DNA from 2 places in the Cellulomonas sp. ICMP 17802 genome. Region 2 is predicted to be linked to the other one. Evidence: predicted binding sites of a transcription regulator. Region 2 holds the regulator's gene; the other holds the start of a gene.

Region 1 (13,498 bases), on a different contig from region 2:
GTGCTGGCGGACGGCACGGTGGTCGAGGACCCCGCGTACTTCGACCACTCGGCGGCGTTCACGGCCTGGGGCCCGGTCGTCCTCGAGCTGGCGGTCGTGCACTCGGTCGACCCGGCGCTCGCCACGGCCTACGGGCTCGGCGTGGGCGGGCTGGGGCACGTCAGCTGGGTGGCCGACGACCTGGCGGCCGAGTCCGCGCGCCTCGAGGAGCAGGGCTGCCGGCTGATCCACACGGCGAGCTCCGGCGCCGTCGCGGTCGCGTGGCACGACGGCGGCCCGCTGTTCCCGCACCCGATCGAGGTGCACCGCGCCGGCGCGCCGATCCTCGGGATGCACGCGCGCCTGGCCGCCCTCGCGGCAGGCTGGGACGGTCGCGAGACGCGGTTCCCGATGCAGGGGTGACGGTGCTGGATTCCTGACGGCGGTCGAGATATCCTTGCTGCGAAAGTCGCTTTCACAGGACGAAAGTGCCGCTTGCACAAGGGAGTGCCGCCGTGACCGATCCTCGACCGTTGCACGTGCTGATCGCCGGTGGGGGCCTCGCCGGCCTGGCCACGGCCCAGGGCCTGCTCAAGTCCGGCCACACCGTCGAGGTGTTCGAGCGCGACGCCGACCTCAACCGCAAGCAGGGCTACTACCTGCACTTCAACGCGATCGGCGGAGAGGCCCTCCGTCGGTGCCTGCCGGACGACCTGTTCGCGCTGTACCAGGAGACGTCGCGCCGCAGCTACGACCGACCCGAGTCGATCGTGCTCGACGACCAGCTGAACGAGCTCAGCTCGCGCCCGCACATGGGCCCGCCGAACGACGGTCCCGTGCCGCACACGGGCGTCCACCGCCGGACGCTGCGGCAGGTGCTGTCCGCGCGGCTCGGCGACGCGATGCGCGTCGGCGCCCCGGTGGTCTCCTACGTCGAGGACGCGGACGGCGTGACCGCGACGCTCGCCGACGGCAGCACCGCGCGCGGCGACGTGCTCGTCGGGGCCGACGGCATCCGGTCGGCAGTGCGCCGCCAGCTGCTGCCCGACGTGCCGGTCATCCCGACCGGCATCCGCGGCATCGGGGTCTTCGGCCGCACGCCGATCACGCCGGAGCTGGACGAGCTCATGCCGCACATCCTCGACCAGGGCGTGCTCATGGCGGTGGACCGCAAGGGCTCCCGCCTGCTCATCGCCAACTTCCGGCCCCGCCGCCCCGCGGACGAGGCCGCCGCCGAGGTGGCCCCCGACGTGGTCCTCGACCCGGTCCCGGCGTACATCATGGTGAGCTGCAGCCTGACTGAGGGGACCGTCGTCCCGCCCGTCGGGGAGTGGACCGCGCAGACGCCGCTCGACCTGCGCGAGTCGATGCTCGCCGCGGTCGAGGGCTGGCACCCGGCGGCCCGGGCGATCGTCGCCGGGCTGGACCCCGAGTCGATGTTCGCCATCCCGTTCGGCTTCCTCGAGCCGGCCGAGACCTGGGAGCCGTCGCGCGTGACCATCGTCGGCGACGCCGCGCACGGCATGCTGCCGACCCTGGGCATGGGCGCCAACCTCGCGCTGAACGACGCGGCCCTGCTGGTGGACCAGCTCGACCGGGTGGCGCGCGGCGAGGTCGACGTGCCGGCGGCGGTCGGCGCGTACGAGCAGCAGATGCGCGAGACGTCGTACCCGATCCTGCGGATGACGCTGGACCACGACAAGAACTTCGGCGGCGGCGCGCTCGCCGAGGCGAGCGGGGATCGGCAGGCCGGGTGAGCGGGCGGCTGGCCGGCCGTGTGGTGCTGGTCACCGGCACGGGCGGCGGCATCGGGCGGGCCACGGCGCTCGTGTGCGCGCGCGAGGGCGCCCACGTGGTGGGGTGCGACCTGCATCCCGGGCCGTCGCAGGAGACGGTCGAGCTCGTGCGGGCGGCGGGCGGGCGCATGGACGGGGTCGCGCCCGTCGACCTGGCCACCGAGGAGGGCGCGCGGGCGTGGGTGCAGGAGGCCGTCGCGCTGGCCGGTGGCGTCGACGTGCTGGTCAACAACGCGTCGGCCATCCGCTTCGGGGCGATCGACCGGCTGTCGTACGCGGACTGGTCGTTCACGCTGCGCAACGAGCTCGACATCGTCTTCCTGGTGACGCGAGCGGCGTGGCCGCACCTGGTGGCCCGCGGGGGCGGCTCGATCGTCAACATCGGCTCGATCAGCGGGTCGCGGGGTGCGTGGTTCGAGCCCCAGAACGCGCACGGCGCCGCCAAGGGCGGGGTGCTGGCCCTGACGTCGCAGCTGGTGGTCGAGGGTGGGCCGCACGGCATCCGCGTGAACGCGGTCAGCCCTGCGATGACGCAGACGCCGCAGACGGACGCGATGCTGCGGGACCCGGACGGGCCGGCCGAGCAGATCCTGTCCCGCGTGCCGCTGCGGAAGTGGGGGCAGCCCGAGGACGTCGCCCACGCCGTGCTCTTCCTCGCGAGCGACGAGTCGTCGCACGTCTCGGGGGCGAACATCCCGGTCGACGGTGGCGCCGCGGTGGTCGGATGACGGGCCGGCTCGTCCTGCGCGGCCAGGAGGGGTACGAGGAGGCGCGCGTGGGGCGGGTGTTCAACGCGCGCCGCCCGGACCGGTACCCGGCGGCGGTGCTCGAGGTGGCCGACGAGGACGACGTGGTGGCGGGGGTGCGCCTCGCGATCGAGCGGGGCTGGGGCATCAGCGTCCGGTCCGGGGGGCACTCCTGGGCCGCGTGGAGCGTGCGCGACGACGTCCTGCTGATCGACCTGGGCGCGCTGCGCTCGATCGCGTACGACGAGGCGACCGGCGTGGTCGCGGCCGGGCCCGCCACCACCGGGGCCCTCGAGCTCGCGCCGTTCCTGGCCGAGCGCGGGCGCGCGTTCCCGGTGGGTCACTGCGCGACGGTCGGGATCGGCGGCTTCCTGCTGCAGGGCGGGCAGGGCTGGAACGGGCGCGCCCGCGGCTGGGCGTGCGAGGGCGTCGTGGCCGTCGACGTCGTGACCGCCGACGGCGAGCTGGTCCGCGCGGACGCGTCGCAGAACACCGACCTGTACTGGGCCGCGCGCGGCGCGGGGCCGGGGTTCCCGGGCATCGTCACCCGCTTCCACCTGCAGAGCTACCCGCAGCCGGCCGTGATGTGGCAGGACACGTGGACGTTCCGGCTCGACGACGCCGAGGCCGTGATCCACTGGTTGCACGACGCGCTGCCGCGCCTGGACCGGCGGGTCGAGCCGGTGATGGCCGCCACCCGGCTGCCCGACGTCCCGCTGGACGAGGGCGTGCCGCACCCCGGTGGCACGGTGCTGCTGCTGCACACCACCTGCATGGCCGACTCGGACGAGGAGGCGCTCGCGCTGCTCTCGGCGCTGGGGGAGTGCCCGGTGCTCGGGCGCGAGCTGGGCCACGTCACCGGTCCCACGTCGCTGGCGCAGGAGAGCGTCGCGCAGGCGGGCCAGAACCCCGAGGGTCACCGGTACGCGGTCGACTGCACGTGGACGGACGCTCCCGCGGACGTGCTCGCCCCGCTGCTGCTGGACATCTGGCGCGGGCTGGACACCGAGCACTCGTTCTCCATCTGGTACGGCTGGGCACCCACCCGCGTTCTGCCCGACATGGCGTTCTCCGTCGAGGGCCAGGTCTACGTCGCGACCTACCTGATCTACACGGACCCGGCGGACGACGAGCTCTACCGCATGCGCGTGCACGAGCGGACGGCCGCGATCGCGCGGCAGGGCGGCGTCGGCGTCTACCTCGGCGACACCGACTTCACTCGTCGTCAGGACCGGTTCCTGGCGCCCGAGAACCTGGCGCGGCTCGAGGCGGTCCGGGCCGCGCGGGACCCGTCGGGCCGGATCGCGTCCTACCTGACGGCCGACCGGGCGGGGCTGAACCGGCATGGCTGAGCACACCCCGCGCCTGGACCACGTCGGCCTCACGGTGGCGGACCTGGGCTCCGCGCAGGCCTGGTACTCGGCGGCCTTCGGCTTCGTCACGGAGCTCACCGCTCGGGTGGACGCCGTCGGCCTGGACGTCGTCATGCTGGTCCACCCGGGTCGCGGTGACCGCCTCGAGCTGCTGCACCGGGCAGGGTCGGCGCGCGGCCCGCGGGCCGCCGATCCCGCGGCGGCGGCCCTGGTCGAGGGCTACGGGCACGTCGCGTTCGACGTCCGCGACCTCGAGGAGACGTTCGACCGGCTGGTCGCCCTCGGGGCACGACCCGTGATGGCGCCCCAGCCGTCGCCGGAGCCGGGCGTGCGCATGGCGTTCGTCGCGGACCCCGAGGGAAACCTGGTCGAGCTGCTGGACCGGTCGGGCGGCCCCGCGTGAGCGCTCCTGCCGTTCCCGTCCCGCGGCACCTCGTCCCCCTGCTCGCGGCGTTCACCTCCCTGGTCGTCCTCACCACCGACGTGTACCTGCCCGTGCTCCCGCAGCTGGGGACGGAGCTGGGCACCACGAGCGCGGCCGCGGCGGCGACGGTGTCCGCGGTGCTGGTCGGCATCGCGGTGGGCCAGGTGGTCGTCGGGCCCCTGAGCGACGCGGTGGGTCGACGGGTCCCGCTGCTGGTGGGCGGTCTGGCGTACGCGGTCGCGCACCTGCTCAGCGCGCTGGCGCCGTCGATCGGGGTCCTGCTCGGGCTGCGGGTGCTGGCAGGCCTGGCCACGGCTGCGTGCCTCGTGGTCACCCGGGCGGTGGTCGCGGACGCCTACCCCGGGGCGGCGGCGGCGCGGGCCTTCGCCACCCTGAGCGCGGTCACCGCGATCGCGCCGGTGGTCGCGCCCGTCGCGGGCGGGCTCCTGGCGCACGTCATGACCTGGCGAGGCATGTTCGTCGTGCTGGCCGGCGCGGCCGTGCTGCTCACCGCGATCAGCTGGCGCGCCCTGCCCGAGACGCTGCCCGCCGAGCGCCGCGTCCCGCCCCACCTGGGGTCGGTGGTCGCCGGGCTCGGGTCGGTGCTGCGGATCCGCACGTTCCTGGCCTACCTGGCGGCGACCGCGGCGTTCGGCGGGATCCTGTTCGGCTACATCGGCGCCTCGTCGTTCGTGCTGCAGGGCTCGTTCGGGCTGTCCCCGCAGCAGTACAGCCTGGTGTTCGCCCTCAACGCCGTGGGCATCTTCGTGGCGTCGAACCTCAGCCGGCACCTGGTCGGCCGAGCCGGGTCGGCCCGGCTGCTGGCGAGCGGGCACCTGACGTCCGGGGCCGGCGCCGTCGTGCTGGGCGTCGGCGTCGGGCTGCACAGCCTCCCGCTGGTCATGGCCGGCCTGTTCCTCGCCGTGGCCAGCCTGGGCCTGGTGATCCCGGCCGCCACGACGCTGGGCATGGCGGCGGCCCCGGGCCGCGCCGGCGCCGCGTCCGGCGTGCTCGGCATCTGCCAGTTCACCGTCGGGGCGATCGCCTCCCCGCTGGCCGGCGCCGGCGGCTCGCCGTGGTCGCTCGTGGTCGTCGTCGCCGTCTGCGCCGCGGCCGGGCCCGTCCTCCTGCACGTGCTCCGGCGCCCCGCGCCCGAGCCCACCGCACCGCACCCGTCCGACACGAGGAGCACCACATGACCGCGCGACAGTTCCCCGACGGCTTCCTCTGGGGGGTGGCCAGCGCCGGCCACCAGAACGAGGGAGGCAACACGACGAGCGACACGTGGTTCGCCGAGAACGTCAGCCCGACCGTCTTCCGCGAGCCCTCGGGGGCCGCCTGCCGCGGCTACGAGCTGTGGCGCGAGGACGTGGACCTCGCCGCCGGCATGGGCCTGAGCGCGTACCGGTTCTCGGTGGAGTGGGCCCGGGTCGAGCCCGTCGAGGGCCAGGTCGACGCCGACGCGGTCGCGCACTACGAGGCGATCGTGGACCGGTGCCTGGAGCTCGGGCTGGCGCCCGTGGTCACGTTCAACCACTTCACGTCGCCGCACTGGTTCGCGTCCGCCGGCGGCTGGCTGAACCCCGCGGCGCCCGACCTGTTCGCGCGCTACTGCGACGTCGTGATGGCGGCGTTCGGCGACCGCATCGCGTACGCGGTGACCATGAACGAGCCGAACCTGGCCCGCCTGCTCACCTGGATCGACCTGCCCGGGTTCGTGCGGGACCTGGAGCGCGCCACCCTGGCCGCGGCGAGCGAGGCCGCGGGGGTCCCGCGCTACCGGCTGGGCAACGTCATGCTCCCCGAGGAGATGGACGCGATGGCCGACGGCATGACCGCGGGTCACCGGGCCGCCCGCAGCGCCATCAAGGCCCGCCGCCCGGACCTGCCGGTCGGGCTCAGCCTCGCGATCGTCGACGACCAGGTGGCCGACGACGACGCGTCCGTGCGCGACCGCAAGCGCGCCGAGGTGTACGCGCGGTGGCTGGAGCTCGCGCGCGAGGACGACTTCGTCGGGGTGCAGAACTACGAGCGGGTGGTCTACGACGGGACCGGACCCGCCCCGATCCCCGAGGGCACACCGACCAACGACATGGGCTCCGCGATCGCGCCGCTCTCGCTGGCCGGCGCCGTGCGGTTCGCCTACGAGCGGGCGGGCGTCCCGGTGCTGGTGACCGAGCACGGCATGTCCACGCACGACGACGCGTTCCGCGCGGCGTTCCTCGCCCCGTCGCTCTCGGGCCTCCTCGACGCGATCGACGACGGTGTCCCGGTGCTCGGCTACCTGCACTGGACGCTGATGGACAACTTCGAGTGGATCTTCGGCTACGGCCAGCAGCTGGGCCTGCACTCCGTGGACCGGGAGACCTTCGTCCGCACCGCGAAGCCCAGCGCGGGCGTCTACGCCGCCATCGCGCGGTCCCACGGGGCGGACCTGTGAGCGCGCTGGTGGCCGAGCTGGCCGGCCGGCTCGCGCTGCTCGACGGCATGCCCGACCTCGGGGCGGGCGCGCCGTCGCCGGAGGACATCGCCCGCTTCGACGGGTTCTTCGCGCCCGTCGGCGACTACCGGGCGCCGACCGCGGTGGTCGAGGAGCACGTGGCCCCGGGCCCGCACGGGCCGGTCCCGGTGCGCGTGTACCGACCCGCCGACCATCCGGCCGCACCCGTCGGCCTCGTCTGGATGCACGGCGGGGCGTTCATCTCGGGCGACCGCGACATGCCCGAGGCGGACGTCGTCGCGCGCGAGCTGGCCTCCCGGGTGGGCGCGACGGTGGTCTCGGTCGACTACCGCCTGTGCCACGGGGGCGTCCACTTCCCCGTGCCGCACGACGACGTGCACGCCGCCTTCGCCTGGGCCGCGACGGCGTCCGACCTGCTGCCCGCGGGCGCCCCGTGGGCGATCGGCGGCGCGAGCGCCGGCGCGAACCTCGCCCTCGGCGTGGCCCAGCGGCTGCGCGACGAGGGCGGCCCCGCGGCGAGCGCGGTCCTGCTGGCGTACCCGGTCGTGCACGACCCCGTCCCCGCCGGGTCACCCGAGCTGGCGCTGCGGATGGCGACCCTGCCGTCGGTCCTGCGGTTCACCCCGGAGGCCACCCGGTTCCTCAACCGCAACTACCTCGGCCCCCACCCGGCGTCCGTGCCGTACGCGTTCCCGGGCGACGGTCGTCTGGAGGGGCTGCCGCCGACCGTCGTGTCGCTGTGCGAGTACGACGACCTGCTGCCGTCGGGGGAGCGGCTCGTTGCCGACCTGCGCGCGGCCGGTGTGACGGTGGTCGAGGACGCCGCGACGGGTGCACCGCACGGACACCTGAACGTGCCGGGCCTGCCCGCCGCGCTCGCGTCGCTGGGGGTGATGAGCGAGCACCTGCGCCGCACGTCCTGAGGTCACGCGTGGGACGATCCAGGCGTCGGGCACCGCTGACCCTCTGACCCAGGACGCACCGTGGACGTCACCGATCGTCGCGAGCTCGCGCGGCGGGCGCTGGACGGGTACCCCAGCGGCCCGGGCGCGCCCGTCCGGGCGACCGCCGGCGCCGTCGCCCGGCTGGACGGCGCCGCCGCGCTGGTGGTCGTCGAGGGCATCAGCGACCAGATCGCGATCGAGACGGCGGCGCGCGGGCGTGGTCGCGACCTCGACGCCGAGCGGGTGGTGGTCGTCCCGATCGGTGGGGCGCACGCGATCCGCCCGTTCCTGGCCGTGCTCGGCCGTCGCGGCGCCGGCGCGGTGCCGCTCGCGGCCCTCTGCGACCGGCGCGAGGAGGAGGTCGTCCGGCGCGCGCTGACCGACGCCGGCGTCGGCCAGCTCGGGCTCTTCGTGTGCGTCGAGGACCTGGAGGACGAGCTGGTCCGGGCCGTGGGCGTCGCGGGGGTCGAGGCGGTGGTCGAGGCCCAGGGTGACCTCGGATCGTTCCGGTCGCTGCAGAACCAGCCCGCGTGGCGCGGGCAGGACCCGGGCGCGCAGCTGCGCCGGTTCCTGGGCAGCGGGTCGCGTCGGAAGCTGCGGTACGCGCGCCTGCTCGTCGAGGCGGCGGCACGCGCGGACACCCTGCCCCGGCCGCTGGAGGAGCTGCTCGGCGCGGTGTGAGGCCGCACGCGTTCGCCGCCGGTGAACGGCGCGAAAGACCACTGGCACTCTGCACCGCAGAGTGCTAATCCTTCTGCTGTAGCCAGTCCGGCGCCGAGCCGGACAGCACCCGGGGCCCGGACCGCCCGGTGCCCCGACACGAGGGAGGTGAGGGTCATGGCTACGCGATTCGACCCGTTCCAGGAGTTCGACCGGCTGTTCGGGCAGATGCTCACCGCCGACCGCTCGTCGGCGACGATGCCCATCGATCTCTACCGGTCTGGCGACCACTACGTCCTCCACGTCGACCTGCCGGGGGCGGACCCGGGCTCGATCGACGTGAACGTCGAGGACCGCACCCTGACCATCCGGGCGCAGCGGACCGCGCACACCGAGAGCGACGCGCAGTGGTTGGCCAAGGAGCGGCCGACGGGCACCTACGCCCGGCAGCTCAGCGTGGGCCGCGGGCTCGCGCTCGACGCGATCTCGGCCACGTACGCCGACGGCGTCCTCACCCTGAGCATCCCGGTCGCCGAGGAGGCCAAGCCGCGGCGCATCGAGGTGCAGCACGGCGGCGACGCCACCCAGATCACGTCGGGTGCCGAGGCGAGCGCCTGACCCACCTGACGGCAGGGGCGCGACGAGCAGCGAGAGCGCTGTCGCGGGGCCCGGGACGTCCTGTGCGGGCGAGCCGCGCCCCCGCGCCCCTGCCGTCACCGGCGGGCCGCAGCTCGACGCAGGTACGGTCGGGAGCCACCGTCGAGGAGGACCCATGACCCGGCTCGTCCTGCTCGCCGACACGCACATCCCGGGCCGCGCGCGTGACCTGCCCTCCGCGGTGTGGGCGGCCGTCGACGAGGCCGACGTGGTGATCCACGCCGGTGACTGGGTGTCCGAGCGGGTGCTCGACGATCTGGAGGCACGGGCCCGCCGGGTGGTGGGGTGCTGGGGCAACAACGACGGACCGGCCCTCCGGCGTCGGCTCCCGCTGGTCGCTCGGCTGGAGCTCGACGGTCTGCGGCTCGGCGTCGTGCACGAGACCGGGCAGGCCACGGGAAGGGAGCGGCGGTGCGACGCCGAGCACCCGGGGCTCGACGTCCTGGTGTTCGGCCACAGCCACATCCCCTGGGACACCGTGACGCCGCGCGGAATGCGGCTGCTCAACCCGGGGTCGCCGACCGACCGGCGCCGGCAGCCGGTCGCCACCTTCATGACGGCGTCCGTCCGGGACGGCCGGCTCGGCGAGGTCGTGCTGCACCCGGTGGAGCGGCCCGCGCCCTGAGGTGCGGCCGGCCGTGTCCGCCCGCACCATGGAGCGCGGCGTCGGGCAGCGGGCGCCGAGCTCGACAGACGACCGGTCGCCCGCGTGGGCGCCGACTCCGGGAGGTCACCGTGTGGGTCCTGATCCTGCGGCGGGTGCGCCTGTTCCTCATGATCGCCGTGCTGCTGCCGGTGGTCTCGTCGCTCTCGCGCAGGATGGCGGAGCGCCTCGAGCGCCGGGCCGCGGGTCCGACGTTCGGCTCGCGCGGGCTGCGCACGATCGAGGGCGTGGCCGGCCGCGCGCGCTCGGCGCTCCGGCGGTAGAGGTGCACGTGGGCCACGTGTTCCGCCAGATCGGCGTGACGGACCGCACGAGCGCGGCCCTGTGGGGCAAGGAGCACCTGGCGGACGAGTGACGCCGGGCGGCGTCCGCGTCGCGGGCGTACGGTCGGACCGACGGCGCCGCCGAGGGGCGCGCCCCGGAGGAGGACGCACCGATGAGCACCGACACCCCGCCGCTCCCCGACGACGAGACCCGCGAGCACGCCGAGGAGCCGGCCGAGGGTGCCGAGTCCGTCGACCCCAGCCCCGAGGTGCGCGAGCACGCGAGCGAGCCCGCCGAGGGCGAGGACACCGGCGCCTGACCCCCGGCGCTCAGCCCCCGGCCCGCACGGCGACGCCCGCGTCCCACCCCGGCGCGAGCCCGGATCCGGGCGGGCCGAGGTCACCCAGCAGGCCGACGTCGGCGAGCACCCACGACACCACCGAGTTCGACGTCCACATGTCGCGCGCCGACCGGACCTGGCGTCCCCACGTGAGGCGGGGGACCCCGGGCGCCGCCGCGAGCACGGCCGCCACCGCCTCGGGTCCCCGGCCCACCACCGTGGCGCCGGGGTCCGCCGGCGTGCCCGGCCGGGTGAACCGGACCTCGTAGCGGAACAGCCGGGACCGGCCCAGCCAGCGGGCGCCGACGGGTCCGGTGGCGACGACCTCGCGGGCGCCGGCCGCGGCCCGGCCCCACCGCGGCGTCATCTCGAGGACGACGACCTCGTCGTCCACGACGAGCTCGAGCGCCGCGTGGTACAGCGCGCGCGGCGGCCGGTGCTGGCGCGCGGCGACCGCGACCTCCCACCAGTGGCTGGTCCGGCGCACGACGTGCCCGCCCTCGCCGACCAGAGCCCACACGACCGACACCCGCCCGTCGGGCAGGTCCGGCCGGTCCGGCTCCCCGGTCACGGCCGGGGCAGCGTGAGCCGGTAGAACGCGCTGTGCGGGTCGAGCACGTAGTCGGCGAACGGCGGGCACGCGACGAACCCGGCGCGCTCGTAGAGCCGGCGGGCGGGCGCGAAGTAGTCCTGCGTCCCGGTCTCGAGGTGCACGGTCCGGATCCCGCGCCGGCCCGCCTCGGCGAGGACGTGCGCGAGGACGGCCCCGCCGACGCCACGCCCCCGCGCAGCCGTCGCGGTGCGCATCGACTTGAGCTCGGCGTCCGTCGGGCCCAGCCGCTTCAGGGCGGCGCAGCCGAGCAGGGCGCCCGAGCCGTCGCGCGCGGTCCAGAACGTGATGCCGGGCGCCGCGAGCGCGGTCGGGTCGAGCGCGTGCACGGACTCGGCGGGGGACGTGGCGTACATGTCCGTGAGGTGCTCGCCGAGCAGCGCCAGCACGTCGGCGGACTGCGGGTCGTCGATGCTCACGGTGAGCCCGGGTGTCGTCAGGGGCATGCGCCGGTTGCTCCTCTGGTTGGCGATGACGGAGACGATCGTGCACATCGTGCCATCGTCGGCACACCCGCCGACGTCGTGGCAGGATCGCTCCACCGATCGTCGGGAGCCCGCCGTGGATGCCTCTGTCGCCAGTGCCCTGCACCGCAGCCAGGTGATCGACCTGACCACGACCGGACGGCGCACCGGAGAGCCCCGGCGCATCGAGATCTTCCTGCACGACCTCGACGGGCGGCTGTTCATCTCCGGCATGCCGTCGCCCCGCACGCGCGCGTGGGTGCACAACGTGGCCGCCGACCCGCACGTCGTGGTCCACCTCAAGCGCGGCGTGTCGGCCGACGTGCCCGCGCTGGCCCGGGTGGTCGACGATCCGGCGGAGCGGCGGCCCCTGATCGAGGCGGCGGCCCGGCAGTGGGGTCGCGACGACGTCGAGCTGATGATGGTGCAGAGCCCGCTGATCGAGATCACACCGGCTGACGCGCCCTGACGTCGGCCACGCCGGCCCTGACCTCGCCGGCGACGGCCTTCCGCCGGGCGAGGCGAGCCTGCAGGGCGGGTTGCCCGAGCAGCACCCCGACCAGGACCACGAGCACGCCGAGCAGCTGGGCGCCCGTGAGCACCTCGCCGGCGACGAGGACGCCGAGCAGCACGCCCGCGACCGGGTTGAGCAGCCCGAGCAGCCCGACGGTGCCGGCGGGCAGGTGCCGCAGGCCGGCGAACCAGGCGAGGTACGCGACCGCGGTGGCGACGAGCGACACGTACGCGAAGCCGAGCAGCGCGCGGCCGTCGAGGGCCGGCGGTCCGCCCTCGACCGCGACGGCGAACGGCACGAGCACCAGCCCGCCCCCGAGCAGCTGCCACGCCGTGGTGGCGACCACGTCCGCGCCGCCGCTCCACCGGGTGGCCAGGACGAACCCGAGGCTCGACATGAGCATGGCCGCGACCGACGCCAGGACGCCGAGGGCGTCGACGTCCGTGCCGCCGGTCAGCAGCATCGCCGCGACGCCGAGCAGGCCCAGCACCGCGCCGGCCAGGCCCAGCACGCGCGGTCGCTGCGCGAGGAGGGCCCACGCGACGAGCATCATCGCGACGGGGGACGTCGCCATCACGGTCGTCGCGACGCTCGTCGGCAACGCCTGGGCCGCGACGTAGACGAGCGCGAAGAACGCGCCCATGTTCAGCGTGCCCAGCACCACCGCGCGCCACCACCACGATCCGCGGGGCAGGCGCCTCGCGACCACCAGCAGCAGGAGCCCGGCGGGCAGCGCGCGCAGCACGGCGCCCCACAGGGGTGCGTCGGCGGGCAGGGCGTGCCGGGTGACGTAGTACGTGGTTCCCCAGGCGAGCGGCGCGAACGCCGTGACCACCGACCAGCGCACCGGGTTGTCTTCCATGGAAGAGACCATATCTTCCCAGGAAGATAGAGTCGAGGGGTGACCGACCGACTCGATCTCATCCAGCAGGCGTGGAGCCGCGAGCGACCCGACCTGGACGTCCGGCCGCAGGGGGTGATCGGCCGGCTGCACCGCGTCGCCGGCCACCTCACCGCCGAGCTGGTGGCCGTGTACCGCGAGCACGGTCTGGGGGAGGGGGACTTCGACGTGCTGGCCACGCTGCGCCGCGCCGGCGAGCCCTACGAGCGGACGCCGGGCGACCTGGCGGAGAACACGCTGGTGACGTCAGGCGGGATGACCAAGCGCATCGACCGGCTGGAGCGCGCGGGCCTGGTCACGCGCCGGCCCAGCGAGGTCGACGGGCGCGGCCGGGTGGTCGCGCTGACGGCGCAGGGCAAGGACGTGATCGACGCGGCCTTCGGCGCGCACCTGGCCAACGAGCGGCGGCTGCTCGACGTGCTCGACCCGGACGACGTCGCGCAGCTCGAGCGCATCCTGCGCCGCTGGCTCGCGCAGTTCGAGCCGCCCCCCGCCGACGAGCCCTGAGGCCGCCCGGGACTTCCGGCCCTGCCCTGGTGGCAGCACCGGCGGGACGATCGACGGGTGCCCGCGGACGGCGCGGGGTTGTCGAACGTCCGAAGGAGGACATCATGACGCGCGTCCTGGTCGCCTATGGAACCTTCCGGGGTGGCACGCAGGGGCTCGCCGAGATGATCGGCGAGGACTTCCGCGACAAGGGG
Region 2 (5,880 bases):
CCATCGGGAAGGACAGCACGTCGGTGGGGCCGGGCTCGTCCATCCACTTCACGTGCAGGTCGGTCATCACGTCGGTGCCGACGAGCAGGATCGACACGTCCGTCTGCGGGTGCACGTGCATCTCGTCGAGCACGTAGCGCGCCAGGGCGGCGAACTCCGCCTCGTCGACGTCGTACCCGGACTCGTTGTTGACCTCGACGCTCATGGCCGCCTCAGCTCCTGTCCCAGCGCGCGTACGCGTCGATGATGTCGCTGACCAGGCGGTGCCGGACCACGTCCGACGACGTCAGGCGGCAGAAGGCGACGTCCTCGACGCCCGCGAGGATCTGCTCGACCACGCGCAGCCCGGACGTCTGCGACGAGGGCAGGTCGACCTGCGTGATGTCGCCCGTCACCACGACCTTGGAGCCGAAGCCCAGCCGGGTGAGGAACATCTTCATCTGCTCGACGGAGGTGTTCTGCGCCTCGTCGAGGATGATGAACGCGTCGTTCAGCGTGCGGCCGCGCATGTAGGCCAGCGGGGCCACCTCGATGGTCCCCGCCTCCATGAGCCGCGGGATGGACTCGGCGTCGACCATGTCGTGCAGCGCGTCGTACAGCGGCCGCAGGTAGGGGTCGATCTTGTCCGAGAGGTTGCCGGGCAGGAAGCCGAGCCGCTCGCCCGCCTCGACCGCGGGCCGCGTGAGCACGATCCGGTGCACCTTGCGGTCCTGCAGCGCCTGCACGGCCTTGGCCATCGCGAGATACGTCTTGCCGGTGCCCGCGGGCCCGATGCCGAACGTCACGGTGTGCCGGTCGATCGCGTCGACGTAGTCCTTCTGGCCGGACGTCTTGGCGCGGATGGTGCGGCCGCGGCCGGTGAGGATGTTGAACGACAGCACGGCCGCCGGCCGGGCGGTCGACGCGGCGGTGAGCATGGCGACGGACCGGGTGACGACGTCGGGGGTCAGCGGCGTGCCGCCCGCCGCCATCTCGACCAGCTCGTCGACCAGCCGGGACACCAGAGCCACGTCGCCGACAGGGCCGGCGAGCGTGACCTCGTTGCCGCGGACGTGGATGTCGACCGTGGTGAACCCGGACTCGATGGTGCGGAGCACCTCGTCCCGCAGGCCGAGGAGCTCGACCATGGAGACCTCGGAGGGGACGCTGATCCTGTGCTCGACGCGCGCGGGCGTGCCAGAGGAGCGCGGTGCGGATGTGGACTCGGCCATGTGCTCGGCGTGCGCCGTGCGCTCCTTTGCTCAGATGCCGTCAGGTGCGGGCGTGCGGGACGGACACCGACAGTCTACGAGGCGGTGCCCACACCAATCCCCGCGTCAGCCCCAGCGTCCCAGCCGCTGGGCCAGCAGGGCCAGGGCCACGGGGCCCGCGGTCGACGTCCGCAGCACGTGCGGCCCGAGGCGGACGGCGCGCGCCCCCGCCTCGACCAGCCGGGCGAGCTCGGCGTCGCCGATCCCGCCCTCGGGTCCGACCACCACCAGGCACTCCCCCACGTCGGGCAGGCCCACGGCCGCGATGGCCTCGGTCGCGTCCTCGTGCAGCACGAGCGCGGCGCCGCCGGCCGCCACGACATCCCGGACGCGCTCGACCAGGCCGCGGCCGTCGAGGGCGACACCGACGTCGGGCACGTGCGCCCGCCGCGACTGCTTGGCGGCCGCCCGGACCGTGCCGAGCCAGCGCGCCCGGCTCTTGGCGGCCCGGTCACCGCGCCACACGACGATCGACCGCTCTGCCTGCCACGGCACCACCGCGTCGACGCCGACCTCCGTGGCCGCCTCGATCGCCATCTCGTCCCGGTCGCCCTTGGCCAGCGCCTGCACGAGCACCAGCGCGACCTGGGGTCGCGGCTCGACCACCCTGCGCTGCACCTGGACGAGCACGCCGTCGGCGGTCACGGCTCCGACGACGCCGACCAGGCGCACCCCGGCGCCGTCGACCACGTCCACGCGCTCGCCCGGTCCGCGGCGCTGCACGACGCCGGCGTGCCGACCCTCGGTCCCTCCGAGCAGGTACGTGCCGCCGTCGGCCACCGCGTCGAGCGAGCCGGGGTCGGCGAGGAAGACGGGCGCGCTCATGACGCGGCCGGCGCCGGCATGCTCAGCGGCCCGAGAGCTTGTCGCGCAGCTTGGCGAACACGCCCGTGTTCGACGCGGCGAGCCGCGCCTCCGGACGCTCCTCGCCCCGCAGCGTGGCCAGCCGCCGCAGCAGCTCGGCCTGCTCCTCGTCCATCGCCGTCGGCACGTGCACCTCGACGTGGACGTGCAGGTCGCCGCGGCCGGTGCCGTGCAGGTGGCCGACGCCGAGGCCCTTGAGGGTCACCACCTGGGCCGGCTGGGTGCCCGGTCGCAGGTCGACCTCCTGGGCGCCGTCGAGGGTGTCGAGCGTGAGCACCGTGCCCAGCGCCGCCGCCGTCATGGGGACCTCGAGCGTCGCGTGCAGGTCGTCGCCGCGCCGCACGAACGTGTCGTGCTTGCGCTCGCGCACCTCGAGGTAGACGTCGCCCGCTGGGCCGCCGGCCGGGCCGACCTCGCCCTGCCCCGTCAGCTTGATCCGGGTGCCCGTGTCGACCCCCGCGGGGACGTCGACGCTGAGCGTGCGGCGGGACCGGACCCGACCCTCGCCGGAGCACTCCGTGCAGGGCTCGGGGATGACGGTGCCGAACCCGTGGCACGCGGCGCAGGGCTGCGTGGTCATGACCTGGCCGAGGAACGACCGCGCGACCCGCTGGACCGAGCCGCGTCCCCCGCAGACCTCGCAGGTGCGCGGCGACGTCCCCGGCCGGCAGCACGAGCCGCTGCAGGTCGGGCAGAGCACCGCGGTGTCGACCAGCACGTCCTTGTGGACGCCGAAGGTGACGTCCGCCAGGTCGAGGTCGAGCCGGACGAGCGCGTCCTGCCCGCGCCGGGCGCGCGGGATCGGCCCGCGCTGCTGCGCGGCACCGGTCGCCGCTCCGAAGAACGTCTCGAAGATGTCCTGGAAGCCGAAGCCGCCGCCCATCCCCCCGCCGGGCGAGGACGGGTCGCCGCCGAGGTCGTACGCCCGGCGCTTCTCGGGGTTGCCGAGCACGTCGTACGCCCGCGACACGTCCTTGAACGTGTCCTCGGAACCACCGTCCGCGCCGGCGACGTCGGGGTGGTGCTCGCGCGCGAGCTTGCGGTACGCCTTCTTGATCTGCTCGGGGCTGGCGTCACGCGGGACGCCGAGGACCTCGTAGTAGTCGGTCACGGGAGGGGGTGCTCACTTCCAGCTGTCGTTGACAGGGTCACTGGTTGACAGGGTCATTGCGCGAGGATGCGCGTCAGGTAGCGGGCGACCGCGCGGACCGCCGACATGGTGCCGGGGTAGTCCATCCGCAGCGGGCCGATGGAGCCCAGGCGGGCCACGGACCCCCCGCCCTCGTCGCCGTAGCCGGTGGTCACGAAGCTGGTCTCGAACAGCCCGTCGTGCTGGTTCTCGCGGCCGATGCGCACGGCCACCGTGGCCGAGTCCTCCGCCATCTCCGAGAACAGGCGCAGCAGCACCACCTGCTCCTCGAGCGCCTCGAGGACCGCGCCGATCGACCGCACGTCCGTGCCGCCGGCGCGCGCGAGGTTGGCGGTGCCGGCGAGCACGACGCGTTCCTCGCTCTCCTGCGCCAGCGTCTCCTCGACGACGTCGACGACCGCCGCCACGAGCGCCTGGTCCCCAGGGGCGAAGGCGGCGGAGAGCTCGCCCAGCGCCACCGGCAGCTCGGAGAGCCGGCGCCCGGCCGCGCTGACGTTGAGGCGGGACCGCAGGCGCGCGACGACCGCCGGGTCGACGTCCGCGCCGAGCTCGAGCGTGCGCTGCTCGACCCGGCCGGTGTCGGTGATGAGGACCACGAGCAGGTGCCGCGCCCCGACCGGGACCAGCTCGACGTGCCGCAGCGCCGACCGGCGCAGCGACGGGTACTGCACGACGGCGACCTGCTGCGTCAGCTGCGCGATGAGGCGCACGGCGCGGTCGACCACGTCGTCCAGGTCCTGCGCGCTCTCGAGGAACGCGCCGATGGCCCGACGTTCGGGGCTGGACAGCGGCTTGACGGTCGAGAGCTGGTCGACGAACAGCCGGTAGCCCTTGTCCGTCGGCACGCGACCGGCCGACGTGTGCGGCTGGGCGATGTAGCCGCCCTCCTCGAGCGCGGCCATGTCGTTGCGGATGGTCGCGGGCGAGACGCCGAGCGCGTGCCGCTCGACCAGCGCGCGCGAGCCCACGGGCTCCTTGGTGGCGACGTAGTCCTCGACGATCGCGCGCAGCACGTCCAGCCGCCGGTCCTCGCTCATGTCGCCTCCTCCGTCGTCGGGTGGTCCTGCCCCGCCCAGCCCCGGCCGGGGTAGCACTCCCCGCGCGGGAGTGCCAATGCTACGCCGCGGAGCCGACACCCACGGGGCGGCTGCCCGGCGCGGGCCGCGCACCCCTCTACGCTGCCCGGGTGAACGACGACCGCTACGGCTCGGACGTGCTCGGGGGCTCCGGCTCGACGCACCACCGACCCGCCCGCACCAGCCGCCCGCAGCCCGCCGAGACCGGCCTGGTGGTCGAGGAGGTCACCACGGGGTGGGTCGGCGCGGTCGTCCGCGTCGAGAAGTCCGGCGGCCAGCACGTGGTCGTCCTCGAGGACCGCCGCGGCCGCACCCGCACCTTCCCGCTGGGCCGGGGCTTCTGGCTCGACGGCGAGCCCGTCGCCCTCACGGCGCCCGTCCGCGCCCCGGCGCCCGCACGACCGACCCGCACGGCCTCGGGCTCCGTCGCGGTGCACGACGCCCGCGCCCGCGTGGCGCGCGGCAGCCGGATCTGGGTCGAGGGCAAGCACGACGCCGAGCTGGTGGAGAAGGTCTGGGGCGACGACCTGCGGCTCGAGGGCGTCGTGGTCGAGCTGCTGGACGGCGTCGACAACCTGGCCGACGCCCTCCGTGACTTCGGTCCCGGGCCCGACCGCCGCGTCGGGGTGCTCGTGGACCACCTGGTCACCGGCTCGAAGGAGAGCCGGATCGCCGCGGACGCCGTGCGCGGGCACCCCGCCGGCTCTGTCCTCGTGCTCGGGCACCCCTACGTCGACGTGTGGCAGGCCGTCCGGCCGGAGCGCGTCGGCCTGTCGGCGTGGCCCGTCATCGAGCGCGGCACCGAGTGGAAGCACGGCATCCTGCGCGAGCTCGGCTGGCCCGCCGACGAGCAGGCCGACGTCGCGCGCGCGTGGCAGCGGATCCTGCGCTCGGTGCGCAGCTACGCCGATCTCGAGCCCAGCCTGCTGGGCCGCGTCGAGGAGCTCATCGACTTCGTCACGACGTGACCGTGCCCGGCCGGGGACATCCCCGGCCGGGCACGGCACGCGCGTGCTCAGGCCGCGATCGGGTCGCCGAGCAGCCGCTTGAACAGGAACGCCGTCGCCAGCAGGACGACGGGCACCGCGACGAGCAGGCCCACGCCGCAGAGGATCGCGCCCGCGATGACGACCACGATCGCGAGCAGGTAGAACAGGATCGTCGTCGACAGGTTCGCCGTGACCAGCTGGTAGCTGGCCTTGATGGCGTCCACCGGCTCGAGGTGCTTGTCGATGACGAACCAGAAGGTGAACAGCAGCAGGAAGTTCACCACCAGCGCCGCCAGCCCGCCGAAGAACGGGACGGCGTTCAGCACCGCGTTGACCAGCGCGAGGATCAGGGCCGTCAGGATGACCGGCCCGGGCTCGACGAACTTGAAGAAGTCGCCGAAGCCCAGCTGCCGACCCTCGGTGACGTCCAGCGCGGCCTTGATGAACGCGGCCTGGATGAGGTAGCCCACGATCGCCCCCACCGCGGTGAGCACGAAGATCCCCAGCGAGAAGCCGACCTGCAGACCCATGCCGGTGCCGTTCGGGTCGAA

What was found. Region 2 encodes HrcA, which represses chaperone genes, less so after heat shock. Its sites were predicted from a motif close to TTNGCACTCGNNNNNNNCGAGTGCNAA; they were not measured.
Region 1: AB5970_RS06595 (Hsp20/alpha crystallin family protein) is a predicted target of HrcA. The motif match lies at 8,446-8,472, and genes of this name have one in related genera.

Annotation. Positions count from the first base shown of each region.
Region 1 is NZ_JBGFQZ010000004.1:81,475-94,972, reverse strand. It holds gene AB5970_RS06640 (VOC family protein) at 1-402, shown strand, start outside; gene AB5970_RS06635 (FAD-dependent oxidoreductase) at 495-1,736, shown strand; gene AB5970_RS06630 (SDR family NAD(P)-dependent oxidoreductase) at 1,733-2,503, shown strand; gene AB5970_RS06625 (FAD-binding oxidoreductase) at 2,500-3,873, shown strand; gene AB5970_RS06620 (VOC family protein) at 3,866-4,297, shown strand; gene AB5970_RS06615 (Bcr/CflA family efflux MFS transporter) at 4,294-5,517, shown strand; gene AB5970_RS06610 (glycoside hydrolase family 1 protein) at 5,514-6,758, shown strand; gene AB5970_RS06605 (alpha/beta hydrolase fold domain-containing protein) at 6,755-7,702, shown strand; gene AB5970_RS06600 (TOPRIM nucleotidyl transferase/hydrolase domain-containing protein) at 7,763-8,404, shown strand; gene AB5970_RS06595 (Hsp20/alpha crystallin family protein) at 8,561-9,001, shown strand; gene AB5970_RS06590 (metallophosphoesterase family protein) at 9,156-9,665, shown strand; gene AB5970_RS06585 (hypothetical protein) at 9,776-9,967, shown strand; gene AB5970_RS06580 (hypothetical protein) at 10,141-10,287, shown strand; gene AB5970_RS06575 (hypothetical protein) at 10,298-10,879, opposite strand; gene AB5970_RS06570 (GNAT family N-acetyltransferase) at 10,876-11,364, opposite strand; gene AB5970_RS06565 (nitroreductase family deazaflavin-dependent oxidoreductase) at 11,273-11,851, shown strand; gene AB5970_RS06560 (EamA family transporter) at 11,829-12,758, opposite strand; gene AB5970_RS06555 (MarR family winged helix-turn-helix transcriptional regulator) at 12,798-13,304, shown strand; gene AB5970_RS06550 (flavodoxin domain-containing protein) at 13,409-13,498, shown strand, end outside.
Region 2 is NZ_JBGFQZ010000041.1:18,831-24,710, forward strand. It holds gene ybeY (rRNA maturation RNase YbeY) at 1-205, opposite strand, end outside; gene AB5970_RS18085 (PhoH family protein) at 213-1,211, opposite strand; gene AB5970_RS18090 (16S rRNA (uracil(1498)-N(3))-methyltransferase) at 1,317-2,075, opposite strand; gene dnaJ (molecular chaperone DnaJ) at 2,098-3,225, opposite strand; gene hrcA (heat-inducible transcriptional repressor HrcA) at 3,279-4,301, opposite strand; gene AB5970_RS18105 (DUF3097 domain-containing protein) at 4,451-5,308, shown strand; partial or broken gene AB5970_RS18110 (hypothetical protein) at 5,356-5,880, opposite strand, start outside.